DNA from 3 places in the Acidovorax sp. GW101-11A03 genome. Region 2 is predicted to be linked to each of the others. Evidence: predicted binding sites of a transcription regulator. Region 2 holds the regulator's gene; each other region holds the start of a gene.

What was found. Region 2 encodes FliA, which starts transcription of late flagellar genes. Its sites were predicted from a motif close to CTAAAGTTTNNNNNNNNNNNGCCGNTA; they were not measured.
Positions count from the first base shown of each region.
Region 1: AC07Z7_RS17115 (SPM autocatalytic domain-containing protein) is a predicted target of FliA. The motif match lies at 3,137-3,163, and genes of this name have one in related genera.
Region 3: AC07Z7_RS12235 (flagellinolysin) is a predicted target of FliA. The motif match lies at 4,281-4,307, and genes of this name have one in related genera.

Region 1 covers NZ_JBWKZU010000042.1:11,167-17,825, reverse strand. The annotation lists gene ftsY (signal recognition particle-docking protein FtsY) at 1-297, shown strand, start outside; gene AC07Z7_RS17120 (EAL domain-containing protein) at 441-3,089, shown strand; gene AC07Z7_RS17115 (SPM autocatalytic domain-containing protein) at 3,193-4,287, shown strand; gene cutA (divalent-cation tolerance protein CutA) at 4,360-5,031, opposite strand; gene AC07Z7_RS17105 (AraC family transcriptional regulator) at 5,431-6,339, opposite strand; gene AC07Z7_RS17100 (SDR family oxidoreductase) at 6,502-6,659, opposite strand, start outside.
Region 2 covers NZ_JBWKZU010000008.1:21,862-28,520, forward strand. The annotation lists gene flhF (flagellar biosynthesis GTPase FlhF) at 1-666, shown strand, start outside; gene AC07Z7_RS05565 (hypothetical protein) at 659-1,456, shown strand; gene AC07Z7_RS05570 (RNA polymerase sigma factor FliA) at 1,484-2,200, shown strand; gene AC07Z7_RS05575 (hypothetical protein) at 2,265-2,639, opposite strand; gene flgM (flagellar biosynthesis anti-sigma factor FlgM) at 2,681-3,004, opposite strand; gene flgA (flagellar basal body P-ring formation chaperone FlgA) at 3,098-3,895, opposite strand; gene flgB (flagellar basal body rod protein FlgB) at 4,109-4,570, shown strand; gene flgC (flagellar basal body rod protein FlgC) at 4,604-5,008, shown strand; gene AC07Z7_RS05600 (flagellar hook assembly protein FlgD) at 5,028-5,684, shown strand; gene flgE (flagellar hook protein FlgE) at 5,725-6,659, shown strand, end outside.
Region 3 covers NZ_JBWKZU010000024.1:67,494-74,152, forward strand. The annotation lists gene AC07Z7_RS12220 (DUF1501 domain-containing protein) at 1-1,107, opposite strand, end outside; gene AC07Z7_RS12225 (DUF1800 domain-containing protein) at 1,118-2,731, opposite strand; gene AC07Z7_RS12230 (MFS transporter) at 2,880-4,151, opposite strand; gene AC07Z7_RS12235 (flagellinolysin) at 4,407-6,110, shown strand; gene AC07Z7_RS12240 (thermonuclease family protein) at 6,132-6,569, opposite strand.

The DNA of each region.
Region 1 (6,659 bases), on a different contig from region 2:
CTGAAAAAGATCCGCCGCGTGGTGACCAAGGCCGACGCCACGGCACCCCACGAGGTGCTGCTGGTGATCGACGGCAACACGGGCCAGAACGCGCTGGCGCAGGTGCGCGCATTTGACGACGCGCTGCAGCTTACCGGCCTCGTCGTGACCAAGCTCGACGGCACAGCCAAGGGCGGCGTGCTGGCCGCGATTGCGCAGGAGCGCCCCATCCCCGTGTACTTCATCGGCGTGGGCGAAAAACTCGAAGACCTGGAAACCTTCAACGCCCGCGAGTTTGCGCAGGCTTTGTTGGCCTGAAGCCGCCTTCAACTGCCCCCCCCGGCGGGCCGCCCAACCGGGCCTGGTTCGACATCAAATGGCCCTATCCGGGGCCATTTTCAGTTTACGGATCGCAACAATTCCCCCATGATGGGCCTTCCCCAGGAAAAGCACGGAGGCCCATGTTCATTGAGCTGGTCAAAGGCGTTGCCTTGCTGTTGGCGCTGTGTTTTCTGCACGGCTTCAACATCCGCCTTTGGCGCCACCGCCCCCTGGTGGGCCAGTTTTTTTCGGGGCTGATTTTTGGCGGCATCTGCGTGGTGGGAATGCTCACCCCGGTGGTGCTCATGCCTGGCGTGATCTTTGATGCGCGCTCGGTCGTGCTCAGCATGGCGGGGCTGTTTGGCGGCCCCCTGGTGGCCTGCATTGCAGCGGCCATGGCAGCCACGGGGCGCCTGTGGCTGGGTGGCGCGGGGGCCGAGGTGGGCCTGATGGTGATTGCGCTGTGCACGGTGATGGGCCTGCTCTACCGCGAAGCGCGCGCACGCGCCAAGGTGGGTGTGCGGCCGGTGCCGCTGGCCGTGTTCGGGCTGCTGCTGCACCTGGCGGTGATCGCGGTGTTCCAGCTGCTGCCCGCTGTGGTGCTCCAGCGCGTCAACCAGACCCTGGCCCTGCCCTTCCTGCTCACCTTCACCCCCGCCACCGTGGTCCTGGGCCTGCTGCTGCGCGATGTGGAAGACCGCATGGCCACCGAACACGCGCTGGCGGGCACCGCCGCGCGCCTGAAAGCCATCGCCCAGGCCATCCCCGACGTGCTGCTGGTGCTGGACGCACAGGGGCGCTATGTGGAAGTGCTTTCGCCAGACGATTCGGCGCTGTCGGCCAGCGCCCCCCAGCTCCTCGGCAAGCGCCTGCACGAGGTGCTGCCCGCCCCGCAGGCGGATCGTTTCATGGCGCTGATCCGCGACACCCTGCAATCGGGCCAGACCCACACCATCGAGTACGAGATGCAGACGCAGGCGGGACGGCGCGAGTTCGAGGGACGCGCGCAGCCCCTGGGCGTGAAGGTGGGTGGCCAGGCCGCCGTGGTGTTCCTGGCCCGCGACATCACGAAACGCAAGCAGGCCGAAAGCGCGCTGCGCGAGTCCGAGCTTCGCTTTCGTTCGCTGCTGCGCAACATCCCGTCCATCTCGGTGCAGGGTTATCTGGAAGACGGCACCACCAGCTACTGGAACAAGGCTTCCGAACACCTCTACGGCTACACCGCCGAAGAGGCGCTGGGCGCCAACCTGCTCGACCTCATCATCCCGCCGCCCATGCGCGAGGCCGTGCGCGCCCATGTGGCGCACATGTTCAAGACGGGAGAGGTCATCCCGGCGGGCGAGCTGCAGCTGCAGCGCAAGGACGGCTCGCCGGTGGATGTGTTCTCCAGCCACGCCTACATCCAGGTGCCCGGCCACCCGCCGGAGATGTTCTGCATCGACATCGACATCTCGGGCCGCAAGGCCGCCGAAGATGAAGCACGCTACCTGGCGTTCTACGACGCGCTCACCCAGCTGCCCAACCGCCGCCTGCTGGTGGACCGGCTGCAGCAGGTGCTGGTCAACGGCGCGCGCTCGGGCCTGACCACGGCCGTGCTGTTTGTGGACCTGGACAACTTCAAGACCCTGAACGACACCCGGGGCCACGAGGTGGGCGACCTGCTGCTCAAGGAGGTGGCCCAGCGCCTGCGCGGTTGCGTGCGCGAGCAGGACACCGTGGCCCGCCTGGGCGGCGACGAGTTTGTGGTGGTGCTGCAGAACCTGAGCAGCGACCCCACCGAAGCCGCCGCCCAGACCCGCACCCTGGGCGAGCTGATCCTGGCCCAGCTGCGCCAGCCGTATGACCTGGCCGGGCACGAGCACCATTTTTCGGCCAGCATCGGCGCCACCTTGCTGCGCCACCACCGCGACTCGGTGGACGAAGTGCTCAAGCAGGCCGACATGGCCATGTACCGCGCCAAGGACGCGGGGCGCAACACCTTGCGCTTTTTTGACCCCGACATGCAGCAGGCCGTGAACCGCCGCGCACTGCTGGAGACCGAGCTGCACAACGGCCTGCGCCAGGCGCAGTTTCTGCTGCTGTACCAGCCGCAGGTGGACAGCCGGGGCCACATCACCGGCGCCGAGGCCCTGGTGCGCTGGCGCCACCCGGTGCACGGCATGGTGTCGCCCGCCGAATTCATACCGCTGGCCGAAGAATCGGGCCTGATCCTGCCGCTGGGCCACTGGGTCATGGAAACCGCCCTGCGCCAGCAGGCCCGCTGGCGGCACGAGCCGCACTTCGCCCACCTCAGCCTCGCCATCAACGTGAGTGCGCGCCAGTTCCTGCAGGAAGACTTTGTGGCCCAGGTGCTGGCACTGCTGCAGAGCACGGGGGCCGACCCTGCGCAGATCAAGCTGGAGCTGACCGAAAGCCTGCTGCTGGACAACGTGGACAACGTCATCGCCACCATGCAAGCCCTCAAGGCCCATGGCCTGGGTTTCTCGCTGGACGACTTTGGCACGGGCTACTCGTCGCTGAGCTACCTCAAGCGCCTGCCGCTGGACCAGATCAAGATCGACCAGGGTTTTGTGCGCGACGTGCTGCTGGACCCGAGCGATGCCGCCATTGCGCGATCCATCATCGGGCTGGCGGGCAGCCTGGGCCTGGACGTGATCGCCGAGGGCGTGGAAACCACCGAGCACCACCAGTTCCTGCTATCGCACGGCTGCCAGGCTTTCCAGGGCTACCTGTTCGGCCGCCCGCTGGCGCTGGAGGACTTCGAGCGCCAGGTGCTGCAGGCTGGATAGCCCCCGAGTCTTCGCGCGCCCCGCAGCCCTGCCCGCACCAGGGTCAATCAAGTTCTTGCCCCCGCTGGCCGATATCTCCTTGTGGCAACCGCGGAGGTGTCCCATGAAGATCGAATCATCCGCCCTGCAGATGCAGGCCCAGCACGCCGCGACACGCGTGCACACCCAAAGCAGCCGCTTTGAAGCATGGGTGGGCGACCGCCGCCCCGCCAACGCATCCAACACCGCCCGAGCGGCCCCGGCCGTCCAGATCTCCAGCGCCGCCCGCCTGGCCCAGGCCGCGCAGGCCCGCCAGGCCACCCAGATGGCCACCACCACGGCCACCGAGGCCACCACCGCCCCCAGTGAAACCGACGCCGACGAAGGCCTCACACCCCAGCTCGCCCTGATGCGCGACCTCATCGCACTCATGACCGGCGTGCGGGTGCGCGTCTATACCGGGCAGGGCGCCTCGGCCGAAGCGCCCACCCCGCCCCAGCGCCCCGCGCAAGCCCAGGCAGACTCCGCCCCCGGGCGCCAACGCGCCGGATTTGGCCTGGTCTATGAACAGCGCGAGGTCATCGAAGAAACCGAACGCACCCAGTTCAGCGCCCAGGGCGTGGTGCGCACCGCCGACGGGCGCGAGATCCGATTCACCCTGCAGCTCGATATGCAGCGCAGCTACCGCCAGGAATCCTCGTTCAGCCTGCGCCTGGGCGACGCCACCGCCATCGATCCCCTGGTGATCAACTTCGACGGCACCGCCGCCCAGCTGCAAGACCAACGTTTTTCTTTCGACCTGAACGGCGACGGCGAAGCCGAAAACGTGCCCCTGCTGGCAGGCAACCGGGGCTATCTGGCGCTGGACACCAACCAGAACGCGCTCATCGACAACGGCCTGGAACTCTTCGGCCCCGGCACTGGCAATGGCTTTGCCGAGCTGGCCCGGCACGACACCGACGGCAACGGCTGGATCGACGAAGCCGACCCCGTCTACCAACAACTGCGCGTGTGGACCCCGAGTGCCGACGGCACCGGCCGCCTGCAAACCCTGGCCGAACTCGGCGTGGGCGCCGTGCAGACCGCCGCATCGGCCACCACCCCGTTTGCCCTGCGCACCGCTGACAACACCTCCCTGGGCGCCGTGCGCTCCACGAGCGTGTACCTGCGCGAGGACGGAGGGGTGGGGACGGTGCAGCAGATTGACTTGAGTGTGTAAATCAATCAAGGGGTTGGCGGGCGCACGCCCCCAACCCCGGGCCCGAACAACTGGGCGATGCCCAACCCGCCGTCAGGCCGACACCACGGGGTGGGCCACTTGCGCGTCCACCCAGTCGGCATACTCCGCCGAACCCTGCAGCGTCTGAACCACCAGCTGCGGAAGCACGTAAGGGTGGTGCGCCCGCACGAGAGCCAGCAAGGGATGAAGGGCCCGGGGTGCGGTTTTGCACACCAACCGAAACTCGCGGTCCTCCTGCTGCGCGCCCTGCCAGCGGAAATAGGCTGTGATCGGCTCCACCTGCACACAGGCAGCCAGCCGCGCCTGCAGAACCAACTGCACCAACTGCCGCGCCTCGGCCTCGCTGGCCACGGTGGTGGTGAGAACTGTGATATCGCAAAGTGCAGTCAGCCCGGTCATGCGCGTCTCCCAAAGGCGTTGGGCGGTGCAGTCTGCCATGGCGGCAGGGGCAATGCCAGCGCCGAAACCAACCACACCCAAAGCATGAAAAGACAGCTCCGTTTGTCGCAACAATCGACAGAACTTGGCGCGGCAGTGCGCGAAACCATGGGTTTTCTGCTTGCCCAGATACCGGGCAGATGTCTGAAGTTGGATGACCTCACTGAAAAAACCTTTTTGAATCCACGATTTACATAAAAACCCGGTGTTTGCGCGCTTGTTACCCGAGGCGAACGCTCCTGTCGATATGCGCTGAGTGTTGCACTGCCGAATTCGAGAAATCAACGACTTGGAACAACACGGGGGGCCTACCTTTGTACTTTTTATTCCTTCAGTGTTGTACTTTCCCGGGCGTTTCTCACTGAGTCTTGTATTTTTTGCAGCCGGGCTGCTTGGCGCGCCATCAGCTCAGGATCTTTCTACTCAGGGCCGCACTTAAACGCTTGACGCAAAGAACAGCGTTTTGGCCAAGCGGCGCCCACAGACTTATTCCCGTCAGTCGCAGCCGACGTTATGAACGGTCAACGTGATCGCTACCGGCTGTCGCTGGGTAGTTGCAGTTTGACGGCTGGCCATCAACCCGTCGTGCTCACAGTTGAAACACAGGGGCCGGTATGTGACCCGTGATTGCGCAAGGGGCTATCGACTCTGTGCACACGCGTGGAGCGCGTTCTTCACTTCATCTCAACGGTTTGCTGGTTGCCCGGACCGCGCGTACTGCCTGGGCGACTGCCCCACATGCCGACTGAAGGCCGTGCTGAACGTACTGGTGGACGCATAACCGACCCGCTCGGCAACCTGGGCGATGCCCAGACCCTTGCGACGCAAGAGGTCCTGTGCAATCTCCATGCGCCAGGCAAGCAAGTACTCCATGGGAGCCACGCCGACGATTCGGGTGAACCGATCAAAGAACGCTGAGCGCGACAGCGCAGCCAAGGGTGCAAGCTGCGCCACGGTCCAGGTGTGATCGATCCGGGCATGCATCTGCTTCAGTGCAGGCGCCAACCGCTCGTCACCCAGGCCCCGCAGCAGGCCCGAGGGCGCATTGCGCGAGGTTGTCGAACGCATGGCTTCGATCAGCATCATCTCGACCAGCCGCGACAGCATGAACTCATGCCCGGGACTCTGCTCGTTGTACTCTTCGCCAACCATCTGAACCAGTTGAGCCAGACGCATGGAACCCTGGACATGGACAAGCTCCGGCAGCAGAGACACCAAGAGTTTGGGGTCAGCAGCGTCGAACAGGAATGCCCCACCCAGTGAACGCATGTCCGCTTCCCCGGTCCTGTCGCCATACCGAACCTCGCCCTGCTTCCCGACTGCATTCGGGTCGAGGTGAACAGGGGCCGCTGGGCTTAGGCTGGAGATCGTGAATGCGGGGGTCGTCGGCAGAAGGACGAAGTCCCCAGCGCAAAGGGTGACCGCTTCGTGCCCATCCACGGCAAGCAGGCAGCTGCCCGCCAGCATGATGCAGAAGCTGGGCTGACCGTAAGCAGAAAATCGGACGGCCCAGTCCCCCTTGCCACTGATGGGGTTGGCAAATACGGCGCGCGGCTGCAACAGCTTCACGACTTCGGTCAGCGGATCACTCATCGGCGAAATGGATGCTTGCCAAACACCTGGCAATTCTGATGCATGGGGAGTCCGGCAAGCCAAGTCACGATTCGGTAGCGTGGCTGGAACTCGACGCCAGGCAAAGCGGCCCGCACCGGCGCATGGTCGGCCAGGGCACGCAATTGGCGAAGGACTCGCGGGTCAATGCCGCTTTGCGTTGGCGAGCGCCACGGCATCCGCACCAGCGGCGAAATGCAGGCGGTCCGTCGTATCGTTGGCGGCTTGCCACACGACTTCGGCAACGTCGGTCTCGGAGGTCACAGGCCCGGGATTGGTAAATGCCGCAAAGATGGGTTCAG
Region 2 (6,659 bases):
TTTGCCATGGTGGGCTCCACCGGCGTCGGCAAGACCACCACCACGGCCAAGCTGGCCGCCATGTGCGCGCGCATCCACGGCCCCGGCAGCGTGGGCCTGATCACACTCGACACCTACCGCGTGGGTGCCCACGAACAGCTGCGCACCTACGGCCGCATGCTGGGCATCGTGGCCCACCTGGCGCACGACCGCGCCGCACTGCAGGACCTGCTGGGCCTGCTCAGCGGCAAGAAAATGGTCCTGATCGACACCACCGGCGTGGCCCCCCGCGACCCGCGCAAGCGCGACATGCTGGACGTGCTGGACCTGCCCCACGTGAACCGCCTCCTGGTGCTCAACGCGGGCTGCCATGGCGACACGCTGGACGACGTGCTCACCGCGTTCAAGACCGACGGCTCGCAGCAGGCCATCCTGTCCAAGGTGGACGAGGCCGTGAAGCTCGGCCCCGCGATCGATGCGCTGATCCGCCACCAGATGGTGCTGCGCGGCGTGACCAACGGCCAGCGTGTGCCCGAGGACTGGGAGCGCGCCAATGCGCACCAGCTCATCAGCACGTCGATGCGCGCCCCTGCCAAGTCGGCGTTCGACCCCAAGGCCACCGACCTGAATTTCTTCTTCTCGCACTCCCCCGACACCATCACCGAAGGGGGGCTGGTCGATGCTTGATCTGGGTTTTCACCAGGCCGCTGGCCTGCACAGTTTCACGCCACAGGCCGAGTTGCGCATGCTGGCGGTGGTGAGCCAGGGCAACGCCGGCAGTGGGCTGGAAACGCTCTGGCAGATCTGTGCCAGCCTGCAGCGGCTGGGCTACCCCGTGGTGGTGCTGGACGGCACGGCGCAGGAGACAGACAACAGCCCGGGCCTGTTGCACCTGCTGCAGCACGCCTCGTGGAACGACGGTGCGCAACTGAACCTGGGAGCCACCGCGTCCTCGCTGGCCGTGATCCCAGCCGCCAAGGGCCTGCAGCACCTCAGCCGCAAGGCGGGCGACACCACGCGCTCCCCTATGGAGAACCTGCTGCCCTACTTCAGGACCTACGGCCTGATGGTGATCCACGCGCCCGCTTCCACACTGGGGCCCTTGCTGACCCATACGGCCACAGTGCCCCTGGTGGTCATGGGTGGCGGTTCCGCGGGCGTGATGACCAGCTACAAGAGCCTCAAGCAGATTGCCCTGCACACCGGGCTGCCCTGCATGGTGGCCGCTTTGCTGCACAGCAACACGGCAACCGAGCGCCACAAGGCCCAGTCGCAGTTGATGGCGCTGCAGGCCTGTGCCGAGCGCCATTTGGGGGGGCCGGTGCGGACCACCACCATCGCCACGCAGAACCCTCAGGAGCTTCAGCGCCTGGCCTTGCAACTGCTGGAAAATGCGGGCACCATGAACGGATCGCTGAGTGCGCTGCCATCCAGCACCTTGGCAGACATGCCTGCACATTTTGTCCGGAGCCATTGAGTTGATTTTTCCGGAGAAGTTGATCTGATGTACACCGCCAAAGGCCAGCTCGATCGTGACGCGATGATCCGCCAGCATGTGCCGCTGGTCCGGAGAATTGCGCACCACATGATCGCCAAGCTGCCGCCCAATGTGGAGCTGGACGACTTGATCCAGGTCGGGATGATGGGCCTGGCCGATGCGCTCTCGCGCTATGAAGTGGCCCAGGGTGTGCAGTTCGAGACCTTTGCCACCCAGCGCATCCGGGGCGCCATGCTCGACGAGCTGCGCGAGGGCGACTGGATGAGCCGCAGCTCGCGCAAGAGCCAGAAAGACATCGAGCATGCCGTGCACCGGCTGGAGCAGAAGCTGGGCCGCAGCCCGCTCGAATCAGAAATCGCCAGCGAAATGGGCATGAGCCTGCCCGACTACCAGAACCTGCTGGGGAAGGTGCGGGGCACCCAGCTGGTGTACCTGGAGGACATGACCCACGGCAACGACGACGAGGACGGGTTTCTGGACCGCCATGTTGCCGACGCCGACGCTGATCCGGTCGAACTGCTGCGCGACCACCGCCTCAAGACCTCACTGGTCAATGCCATCAAGAGCCTGCCCGAACGCGAGCAGCACATCATGGGCATGTACTACGAGCACGACATGAATCTCAAAGAGATCGCGGCCGTGCTGGGCGTGACGGAGTCACGGGTGTGCCAGCTGCACAGCCAATCCATCGCCCGCCTGCGCGCCAAGATGCGCGCGCATTGACCTTGCATTGACCTTGTTTTCCCGCCGCCCTACAAGGCGCGCCGGGCCAAGGTCTCCCCCCAAGTCAGCCTGCAGAACGGTAGATGCGCGCCACGCCCGGTTTGGCCGCGCGCGTTGACAGCCCGTCGCCGTAGGTCGATGCGGCATTGGAGGGCGGCAGCAGGCCCGCAGCCTGGCGGTCAGTCACGGCCGACAGGCGAGCAAGGTTGTCGCGCTGCACCGCCAGCATGCCGCTGATGGTTTCCACCCGCTTTTGCACCGCAGCAGGCAAAGGCATCCCGTGCGCCGTGGATTGCTCCAGCGCGCGCGCAAACAGGGCCGCTGCGTCACGCAGGGCCACACTGTGTTGTTCCAGGGATTGGGGGTCTGCCGCGAGAAGGGCGGCGGTGACTTTATCGATCAGCTGCTCGACAGCCGAGAGGGATTCTTCCAGCGACATGGCGCATTGTGCGATGGATCGCGCCAGTCTGCAAAGCGGGTTCAACCCCGCGAACGGGTCAGGATCTCCTGGGCGTTGGACAGCATCTTGTCGGCGATGGCTTCGGCATCGACAGAAAACTCACCCTTTTCGATGGCAGCGCGGACTGCCTTGACCTTGCCGGCATCAAAATCACCAGCCACACGGGAGGCAGGGTTCAGGCTTTGGGCGGCGATCGAGACCGTGACGGGCACACCGGCGGTTGACGCTGCAGCCAGGGCGTCCTTGGTGGCTCCTTCAGCAGCGCTGGCAGGCGTCTTGGCTTGCTTGGCAAGCCCCGTCTGCGGCAATGCGCCCGGGAGTTCCGGTTTTTGACCTATCTTCATCGCTCTCTCCACCACCCCGCATGATGTGGGGCACAGTAGCAATGTTTTCGACCCGTTTGGCCCGGACTTTAGCCATTTATCACCAGGGCGTCATCAAAGAGTGACGTCTACTGCTCCGCTTTCGTTCACTATTCCACTGACAATACGACCATTATCCATGCGGATACGCACAGTTTGCCCTACGGCCCCGGCCGACAGCGCCTGCCCTGCCGACGTGACCGCGTAGCCGGGCCCCTGGGCCACCACCTTCACCTGGGCCCCTGCGCGGAACAGCTGCGGGGCCCGCACCATGCTCTGGCGCAATGCCTGGCCCGCCACCAGCTGGCGCGCGGCTACCTGCCCGACCCACAGGTCTGGGTTCGCCATGACAGGAGCGGTCTCGGCGGCCCAGTCCACCTCGGCCTCGGTGGCATCGCTGGCGGTCAGGACAGCGCCGGGCGCCAAATTGCCGGTCAGCACCCAGGCCGGGCCAAACGCCTTGACGGTGACTGGCAGGAACACATTCCAGGCGGTGGGCCCCTCAACACAACGCAGCCCGAGGCGGGTGCGGCCCCACAGGCGGGAACCCACCGGCAAATAGGGCTCCACGCGCGCGCAAGGCGCCAGCCGCAATCGCGAATCCAGTGAGCCAACACTCACTTCCATGCGCAAGGGGAGCCCGGTGGGGGCGCTGCGCGCCAGGGTGTCATCCAGCCAGCGCTGCGTCAGCGGACCCAGGTCCACCGAGGGATCGCCCGCCGCCTGGGCCCGGGCCGTGCCACTGGCGCCCACAGCCAGCGCGCCCAGCACCACCAGGCACAGGGCCCGCCAAGCGGCACCTGCGGGGCGCTGCGCGGGGGAGCGGCCGGACACAACCGGGAGGGAAAACAAGAAACGGGGGGAAGTGGACATGGGACCTCCTGGGCATCGGGTGGCTGGCCCGCAGGGGGCAAGGGCCATTTCACACCAATAACTATAGGCAGGCAGCGCCCGCCCAAAACCCGGAACTGCCCATCCATTTCCACGCTCTTTGCGCTTTAGAAAAAAGCAGCGGTTTCCATAATCAGGCAACGCCAAAAAAGCCCCTGGGGCTGGCGACTTTGCAAACAACGGTGTGAGGCAAACATGCTTGACAAGATGACCAACCAGCTGAGTTTTCACAGCAACGCCTTGGTGCTGCGTGCGGAACGTCAGCGCGCCATCGCCAGCAACATTGCCAATGCCGACACCCCCGGCTATGTGGCGCGCGACTTCAAGTTTGGCGATGCGCTGCGGGAAGCCACAGGCATAGGATTCTCGGGCACGGGTTCGGGTGTCACCCGCCTGGCCACCGGCGGGTCGCATGGCACGGCAGGCACCACCGATCCGCGCCACATTCCCTTGCCCACGGTGCCCACCACCGCCAGCATCGACCGGCAGGGCGCCCTGGGCTACACGGTGCAGACGCAGCCCAGCCTGGACAACAACTCGGTGGACCTGGACCGCGAACGCGCGAACTTCGTGGACAACTCCGTGCGGTATGAGGCCACGCTGCGCTTCATCAACGGCGGCGCCAAAACCATGCTCAGCGCCATCCAGGGGCAGTAAGCCAGCAGCGCAGCATAGAAAGCGAGCCACACCATGTCCATGTTCTCCATCTTCAACGTCTCCGGCAGCGCCATCAGCGCGCAGTCGCAGCGGCTCAACGTGGTGGCCAGCAACCTGGCCAACGTCGATGCGGTGGCAGGCCCCGATGGCAAGGCCTACAAGGCCCGCCAGGTGATTTTCCAGACGGCCGAGATGGGTGCAGAAAGCGCTGCCGGCGTGCGCGTGAGCGGGATGAGCGAGAGCAACGTGCCCGGCCGCCGTGTGCACGACCCCGCCCACCCCTCGGCCGACGAGCAGGGCTATGTCACGCATTCGAACGTGAACGCGGTCGAGGAGATGGTCAACATGATCTCGGCCTCTCGCTCGTACCAGAACAACGTCGAGGTCATGAACACGGCCAAGTCGCTGCTCCTCAAGACCCTGCAGATGGGCCAATAACTTCAGGACGGACTCCACCATGATTCTCAACTCCGCCACCAGCGCCCCCACGGTCACGGACGCGACCGGCACAAAAGCCAACGCTGCCACCGACCCCGCTGCCGCGCAAGACCGGTTCCTGAAGCTGCTCGTTGCGCAGCTCAACAACCAGGACCCGATGAACCCGCTGGACAACGCCCAGATGACCTCGCAAATTGCGCAGATCAACACGGTGACCGGCATCCAGCAGCTCAACCAGACCATGCAGAGCATGGCCGAGCAGTTCAACTCGCTGCAGGTCATGCAGGGCACGGCACTCATCGGGCGCAATGTGATGACCGAAGGCTCCAGCCTGGCCGTGGCCGACAAGGCGGGCAAGGGCGGCTTCGAGCTGCCGTCTGCCGCCACCAACGTGAAGATCGAGGTCACGACCGCAGGCGGCCAGGTGGTGGACACCATCGACCTGGGCGCCAAGGCCGCAGGCCGCCACACCTTCGAGTGGGACGCCAGCAAGTACACCGGCACCACCGATGCACTGCAGTTCCGCGTCACAGCCGTCAACGGCTCCACCAAGCTGTCGAGCACGCCGCTGGCCCTGTCCAAGGTCACGGCCGCAGGCGCCGAAGACGGCCAGCTCAAGCTGACGCTGGCCAACGGCAAAACCATCAACTACAGCCAGATCAAGGCCCTGGTCTAAACCGGCCGAACCCTTTCCTCGCCCCCATCAGGAGAACACCATGAGTTTTCAGCAAGGCCTGTCGGGCTTGAACGCCGCCAGCAAGAACCTCGACGTCATCGGGCACAACATTGCCAACTCCAACACCGTGGGGTTCAAGGCCTCGCGGGCCGAGTTTGCGGAGATGGTGGCCTCGGCCATTGGCTCCTCCGGCGGCACCAACGCCGGCATCGGCGTGGAAGTGGCTGCGGTGGCGCAGCAGTTCACCCAGGGCAACCTCACGATCACGGGCAACAGCCTGGACGTGGCCATCAACGGCAACGGCTTCTTCACGCTCACGCTGCCCGATGGCACGCCTGCCTACACCCGCTCCGGCAACTTCAAGCTGGACAAGGAAGGCAACATGATCACCAACGACAACGCCTCGGTGATGGGCTACCCGGTGGACCCCGTCACGGGCCTGCGCACGGGCACCGACCCCATCCCCATGGTGTTCCCGACGGCCGAGCCCATCCCCGCCAAGCAGACCACCACCATCACGGCGGCGTTCAACCTGGATGCGCGCGCCACCGATGCAGCGGGCGACCCCACGGCCACGCCCCCCATCCCGGCCACCCCCCGTGCCACCTATGGCACCTCGATCAACGTGTTCGACAGCCAGGGCGTGGCCAAGCCTGTGAGTCTTTACTTCCAGAAGACCGCCACCGCCAACACCTGGGACGTGTACGACCAGCTGGACGACCCCACGGCCGTGCCGCCCGTGGTGGCCACGCCCATCGGCCAGATCACGTTTGACAACAACGGCGCCATCACCGGCCCGGTGGCCACGCCACCTGCCACAGGCTTCTCGCTGCCACTCACCGTCAACCCCACGCCGCCCAACCCCAACAACCTGCCCACCTACACCGTGGACGTGAACCTGGACAAGGTGACGCAGTTCGGCACCAAATTTGCCGTCTCCAACCTGAGCCAGGACGGCTACACCTCGGGCGAACT
Region 3 (6,659 bases), on a different contig from region 2:
GTTGAGCACGGGGTAGTCGCGGTTCTGGAACAAGGTGGTGGCCGTCAGCGCCTGCTGTTCGCCCACTATGCGCCCGCCGCCCACACCGCCGCCCAGCACCCAGAACACGGTGCCGTGGCCGTGGTCGGTGCCCCGGTTGCCGTTCTCGCGGAAGGTGCGGCCAAACTCGCTGACCACCACGACCACGGTGTGCTTCCATGCCGGGCCCATCTCGTCGGCAAAGCCTGCCAGGCCCCGGCCCAGCTCTTCAAACCGGTTGGCCAGCGCGCCCGTGGCCGCACCTTGGCCCACATGGGTGTCCCAGCCGCCCACGTCCACAAAACCGATCTGGTAGCGCGTCTGCATCAGCTTTGCCATGCGCCGGGCCGTGCCTTCAAAGCCCTTGGTGCTCAGTGCATTGCGGCTGGCGGCCTCCATCTCGCCCTGCATGGTGCGCGCCACTTCTTCGCGCGTGGCAAAACCTTCGGCCACGGGTGTGGCCAGTGGCGTGCCCCGGTACATGGATTCGATGAGCTGCGCCTGCCGCGCGTCTACACCACTGCGGCCCGCCGCCGCGCTCAGCAGCGTGTTGGGCACATCCACTGCGCCGCGCAGCACCAGGGGCAGGGTGCTGGTGAAGGCCATGGGCTGCAGCGCGGCCGCGGCTGGGGTGTGGCCGGTGCGCGGGTTCAGCTCGGCCACCAGCCGGTTCAGAAAACCCGAGCGGTAGTCGCGCCGCCCGCCCACGGGCTGGCCCAGCTCCATGCTGTCTTGCGTGTCGAAGTGGCTGCGCGAGAGGTCGTCGGTGCCCGCAAACGGCACAAAGGCCAGCTGGCGCTGCTGGTACAGCGGCAGCATCGAATCTGCCAGCACGGGGTGCAGGCCCCAGTCGGGCGTGAGCGGCAGCGCGCCGCCGTCCTGCCCCGGGCGGGCAATGGCGATGTTGGGCCGTGTCTCGTAGTAGTAGCTGCTGGCCGTGGGCACCAGCAGGCTGGCGCAGTCATAACCACCGCGCAAGAACACAAGCAGAAAACGCACGTCCTGCGCGCCGGGGGCGGCCATCGCGCTGGCGCTGTGCACGCCGAGGGCGCTCGCGCCCAGGGCTTGAAGAAGGTGTCTGCGTCGCATGGTGATTTCCTCAGCCGTGCATGAACTCCGGTGATGCAAGGAACAGCAGGTTCCACTCGCGCGGCGATGCCGCCTGCGCCAGCGCATTGCGCGTGGCGGCCGACCAGGTGGGCTGCAGGGCGCGCACATAGGCACTCTGCGCCAGCGGCGGGGGCGTGCGCTGCGATGCCGACTGCTCGGCCATCCTCATCTCCTTCTCGCGCGGGGTGGGCATGGGGGCGGTGGCCACCCCAGCCCCGATGGCGCGGGCGATCTCGAAGCGGGTGGACATCTGCCCCGAGCCCGCCCATGCCGCCGCGTCCAGCGGGTAGCCGTCGGGCGTGGCGCGGCCATACAGGGGCTCGGCCAGGCGCTGCAGCCAGCCCAGCGCGGGCTCGGCGCCGGGCAGCACGGCGTCGCCATGGGCCAGGCGCAGGCTGGCCAGCACATAGTGCACCGGGTCGCGAAAGCGCTGGCCCAGCGATGCACGAAACTCCGGCGCGCTGAACAGTGCCTCCAGCACGGCGGCGATATCGCCATCGGTGCGCTCGAACGTGCGGGCCAGGGTTTGCAGCAGCGCGGGCGGTGGCTTGTCGCCCACCAGGAAAAGCGCGATCTTGCGCGTGATGAAACGCGCTGTGGCTGGTGCGCGTGCCAGGCGGTCCAGCGCTTCGTCCACCTCAGCCAGGCCTTCGGCGCGGAGGGGCTGGCCCAGCAGCGTCTTGGGCTCCCAGTCATGTCGCTGGGGGTTGAACTCGAACAGGCCATCGCGCACGTAGTGGCGGCGCAGCGCGGGCTTCATGCGCGGGGGCTCGTCGCCGTCTGGCTGGCGTGCAATGCCCACACCGGTCAGCACGCGTGCCAGCTCCTGCACATCCTGCTGGCTGTAGCCGCCGTCCACGCCCAGCGTGTGCAGCTCCATCAGCTCGCGCGCGTAGTTTTCGTTGATGCGGCCCGCTGCGTTGCGCGCGTTGTCCAGGTAATGCAGCATGGCCGGGTGGCGCACCGTGGCACCCAGCAGGTCGCGAAAACGCCCCAGCGCATGGGGGCGGATGGCGCGTTCCTCGTAGTCGCCCACCAGCACACGCAGGTGGCCCTTGCCCGCAAACACGCTGAAGTGGTTCATCCAGAACCAGGTCATCTTCTCGCGCAGCTGGGTGGGCGAATACAGCGCGCGCAGCACAAAACGCTCGGCAGCCTCTTGCTGCAGCGCGCGCATGTCCTGCTGCCAGGCCTTGAGCGCGGCTTTGCGGCCATCCTCGGTGGGCTGGGCCTTGGCGGCCTGGTGCTGGGCCTCCATGCGCGCGGCCAGATCGGGCAAGGGCGTGCGGGTGATGGCCATGGCGTCGATCTGCGCCTGGGCTGCGCGGGGCAGCGTGGCGGGCGGGGGGCGCAGCTGCGCGGCCAGGTAGGCCGCAACCCCTTGCGGTGGCAGCGCCTGTGCGCCCTGGGCAGTGTTGCCCCAGGTCACGCGGTCCAGCAGGCGGGTTTGCGTGGCTTCGTCAGCGCTGGCCCAGCCAGCGGTACCCGCCGGGGCGGCGGCGCGGCCCAGGCCCAGCGGGGCGGAGGCAGCCATGCCCAGCAGGCCAGCGAGCACGGTGCGGCGGTGAAGAGGGCCGGGGAGCGGGGCGGAAAGAGCGTTCATGGGGCGCACAGGGGGCAGGCAGTGGAGCGCATGGTGCTCCGCCCCAACGCGCCGTGCAAGCCTGCCGCGCGGGTTTTACCTGCGCGACACAAACGCCCCGGAGCTTGTTTACACGGGCTGTTGCGCCGTCGCTGAACCGCTCAGCTGCTCAGCTGCTGGCCTGCGCAGCTTCCTCGAAACGGTCCACCGTGCGCAGGGTCTTGAACGCCAGCATCCAGCCACCCACCACGCCCAGCGTGCACAGGCCGCCCACCACGGCGGCGGGCACCACGCCCAGCCAGGCGGCGCTGGTGCCCGCGCGGAACTCGCCCAGCTCGTTGGACGAGCCGATGAACAGCATGTTGACCGCGTTCACCCGCCCGCGCATGGTGTCGGGCGTGGAGAACTGCACCAGTGCCCCCCGGATGTACACGCTCACCATGTCGGCCGCTCCCGCCACCATCAGCGCCGCAAACGACAGCCAGAACCAGTGCGAGAGCGCAAACACGAGGTTGGCCACACCAAACACCGCCACGGCGATGAACATGGTGCGCCCCACATGGCGGTTGAAGGGCCGCATGCTCAGGTACAGCCCGGCACCCACCTCGCCCACGGCCATGGCGCTGCGCAGCGCGCCCAGGCCGGCCGGGCCTACGTGCAGCACCTCTTGCGCGTAGATGGGCAGCAGGGCCACCACGCCGCCCAGCAGCACGGCAAACAGGTCCAGCGAAATGGTGCCCAGGATGATGGGCCGCGAGCGGATGAAGCCGATGCCCGCGCCAAAACGCTGCCACATCGTGCCCTGCGTGGGCCCGGGGGCGGTGCCGTGTGCCACCGGAACCCGCAGTACCAGCGCCACCCCCAGCGCAAAGCAGGCGCAGCACATGGCATAGGTCAGCTCGCCGCCGCCCAGCGCATACAGCAGCCCGCCCAGCAGGGGCCCGCCGATGCTGGCCACGCGCATCAGCATGCTGTTGGCAGCCATGGCCTGCGCCAGATGCCCGCGCGGCACGATCTGCGGCAGCAGGCTTTGCATGGCCGGGCCCGAGAACGCGCGCGAACAGCCATACAGCACCAGCACCGCATAGATGCCCGCCACCCCGCTGGCCCCGTGGCCCGACAGCCACCACAGCAGTGCGCTGCACACCCCGCCCACCGCCCAGGCCAGCGCCAGGATGCGCTTGCGCGCAAACCGGTCGATCAGATCGCCCGCCGGCAGCAGCAGGCACAGCATGGGCAGAAACTGCGCCAGCCCCACATAGGCCAGCGCCAGGGGTTCACGGGTGAGGTCGTACACCTGCCAGGCCACCACCACGGCCTGCACCTGGGTGGCCACCACGGCCACCACGCGGGCGATCAGAAAAGCAACAAAACCGGAATGGCGGTAGACGCTGGTGGGCTCGGCAGTGGGCGCCGCAAAAGGGGATGGGGGGGCGGTCATGACAAACGGGGACGGGTTGGCACCGGGGCGCTGTGCGCGGTGGAGCCAGGAGGGAGAAAGACCCCACGATGCTATCGGCGATGCCCCCTGCGCGCTGGCGGCTTAGGTAAAGACCCGCAGAAATCGCCATTCAGGTTTTGCCGGAGCGCGTCGATAAGGAGACAGAGAAGCGGGTTTCCGGGCCCCCGGCGCTGTGGCGTGGGGCGCGGTGCCTGTGTATTTATCCACCACTCACCAGGAGCTGCGGGGCTGGCCATGGGGTTGACGATCAACACCAACGTGATGTCGCTGAATGCGCAGCGCCGGCTTGGCAATGCGCAGAGCGATATGGCCACGACCGTGCAGCGCCTGTCCTCGGGCCTGCGCATCAACAGCGCCAAGGACGACGCCGCGGGCCTGGCGATCTCCGAGCGGTTCACTTCCCAGATACGGGGTTTGAACCAGGCGGCGCGCAATGCCAACGACGGCCTGTCGCTCATGCAGACGGCCGAGGGCGCGCTGCAGAGCGTCACGGCCAGCCTGCAGCGCATCCGCGAGCTGGCTGTGCAGGCCGCCAACGACACCAACAGCGCGTCCGACCGCCAGGCGATCCAGGCCGAGGTGACGCGGCTGGCGCAAGAGATTGACCGTACCGGGCGCACCACGCAGTTCAACGGCATGGACGTGTTCGACCGCTCTGACGCCAGCGTGGTGGGCGACGAGAACCTGCTGTCCGTGTTTGATGGCCTGACCAGCGCGGGCAGCTGGCTGGAGAGCAGCGAAAACCTTATCCGCACCTATTTTGGCCTGCAGGGCGATGGGGCGGCCATCGACATCCGCTACACCGGCTTTACCGACAACGCGGGCGGTGTGGCTGCCTATGTGCAGGTCACCGGGTTTGACGGGCAGGGGCGGGGCAACAACCTGGTGCTGCAGGTGGACATGGCCGACTTCGTGCCGCCCAACCCGCCCAATGGGGGCTCTGCGCCGTTCTACAACGACCGTGTGATTGCCCACGAAATGGTGCACGCGGTGATGGCCCGCTCCACCAACTGGCAGAACATCACTGGCAGCCACCTGTGGTTTGCCGAAGGCGCGGCCGAATTCATCCACGGCGCCGAAGAACGGGTGCGCGCCGACGTGGCCAACCTGGGCGTGGCCGCGGTGGTGGCGGCCATTGGCGGGCCCAGCAATACCAGCGAGTTCTACTCGTCCAGCTACTCGGCCGTGCGCTACATGCACGAGCGCATCAAGACGGCGGGCGGCACCGGCATCAAGGATGTGCTCACCTACATGAGCAACAACCCCGGCTCCACGCTGGACGCGGCCATTGGCGCAGCCTCGGCCGGGGCCTTCACCAACGCGGGCGATGTGCTCACGCAGTACGGGCTCAACGGGGCGGCCTTCATCGGCAGTTTTGACCTGAACAATGCCGACACCGGCGCCATTGGCGGCGCCGACGTGGACGGCGGCATGGTGCGCGACGCCAAGGCGGCGCTGCCCAACCAGGGCAGCCGCTCGGGCAAGGACGCGCTGCAGGGCTTCACCGAGACCTACGAAAACATCGCCTCGACCAGCGGCGCCATCAGCACCAAGGTGTTCCAGGTGGGCGCCAACGCCAACCAGACCCTGGAAACCCGCGTGGGTGCGATTGGTCTGGGCGCCATGGGGCTGCGCAACACGCTGGACGTGACCACCTCGGCCGCGCAGGCCATCGTGTCGGTAGACCGCGCGCTGGACTACGTGAACAGCCAGCGTGCCGTCATCGGCGCGCAGTCGTCGCGTCTGGAGTCGGCCATCACCAACTTGCAGATCGGCAGCGAGAACCTCTCGGCCAGCCGGGCGCGCATCACCGACACCGACTTTGCGGTGGAGACCGCCACCCTGGCGCGCCAGCAGATCCTGCAGCAGGCGGGCAACGCCATGGTGGTGCAGGCCAACCAGATGCCCCAGGGCGTGCTGGCTTTGCTGCGCACCTGATCCATCCCTCTGCAGCCCAGCTCAGCGCTGGCTGCGCCGGTGCCGGTAGTCCCACGGCGCCAGCGGCCGCTTCTGCGACCACAGGCCGGTGCCACTGCTGCGCGCCTGCTGCTGCAGCGCTGCCAGCTCCGGGCGCGATTCGGCATAGGGCGTGTACACCCAGGCCAGGCCCGCGCGCACCTGGGCCGTGGCCACATCGGCACTGCCGCAGCGCACATGGGCCACCGTGCGACCGTAGCTGTCTTCATCCACTGGCTGCAGCGTGGCGCGCTGCCTGAAGCACAGCCGCGCCAGGTTCTGCCGCGACTTCTGGCCAAACGGCTGGCGCGACTCGGGCGCGTCGATGGCGGCAATGCGCACCTTCACCTGCTGGTAGGCGCCGGGCGCGCCGCAGCGCGCGGTGAGGGTGTCGCCGTCGCTGATGGCGACGACCAGGCAGAACAGGGAAGCAAGGGGCACGGGCGGTGGTGGGGTTGGGAGAGGTGGGCGAAAGGCTGCGTTGACGGGAGGCGGCAGCTTTACAAGCTATTTTGGCCTCTTGGGCGCAAT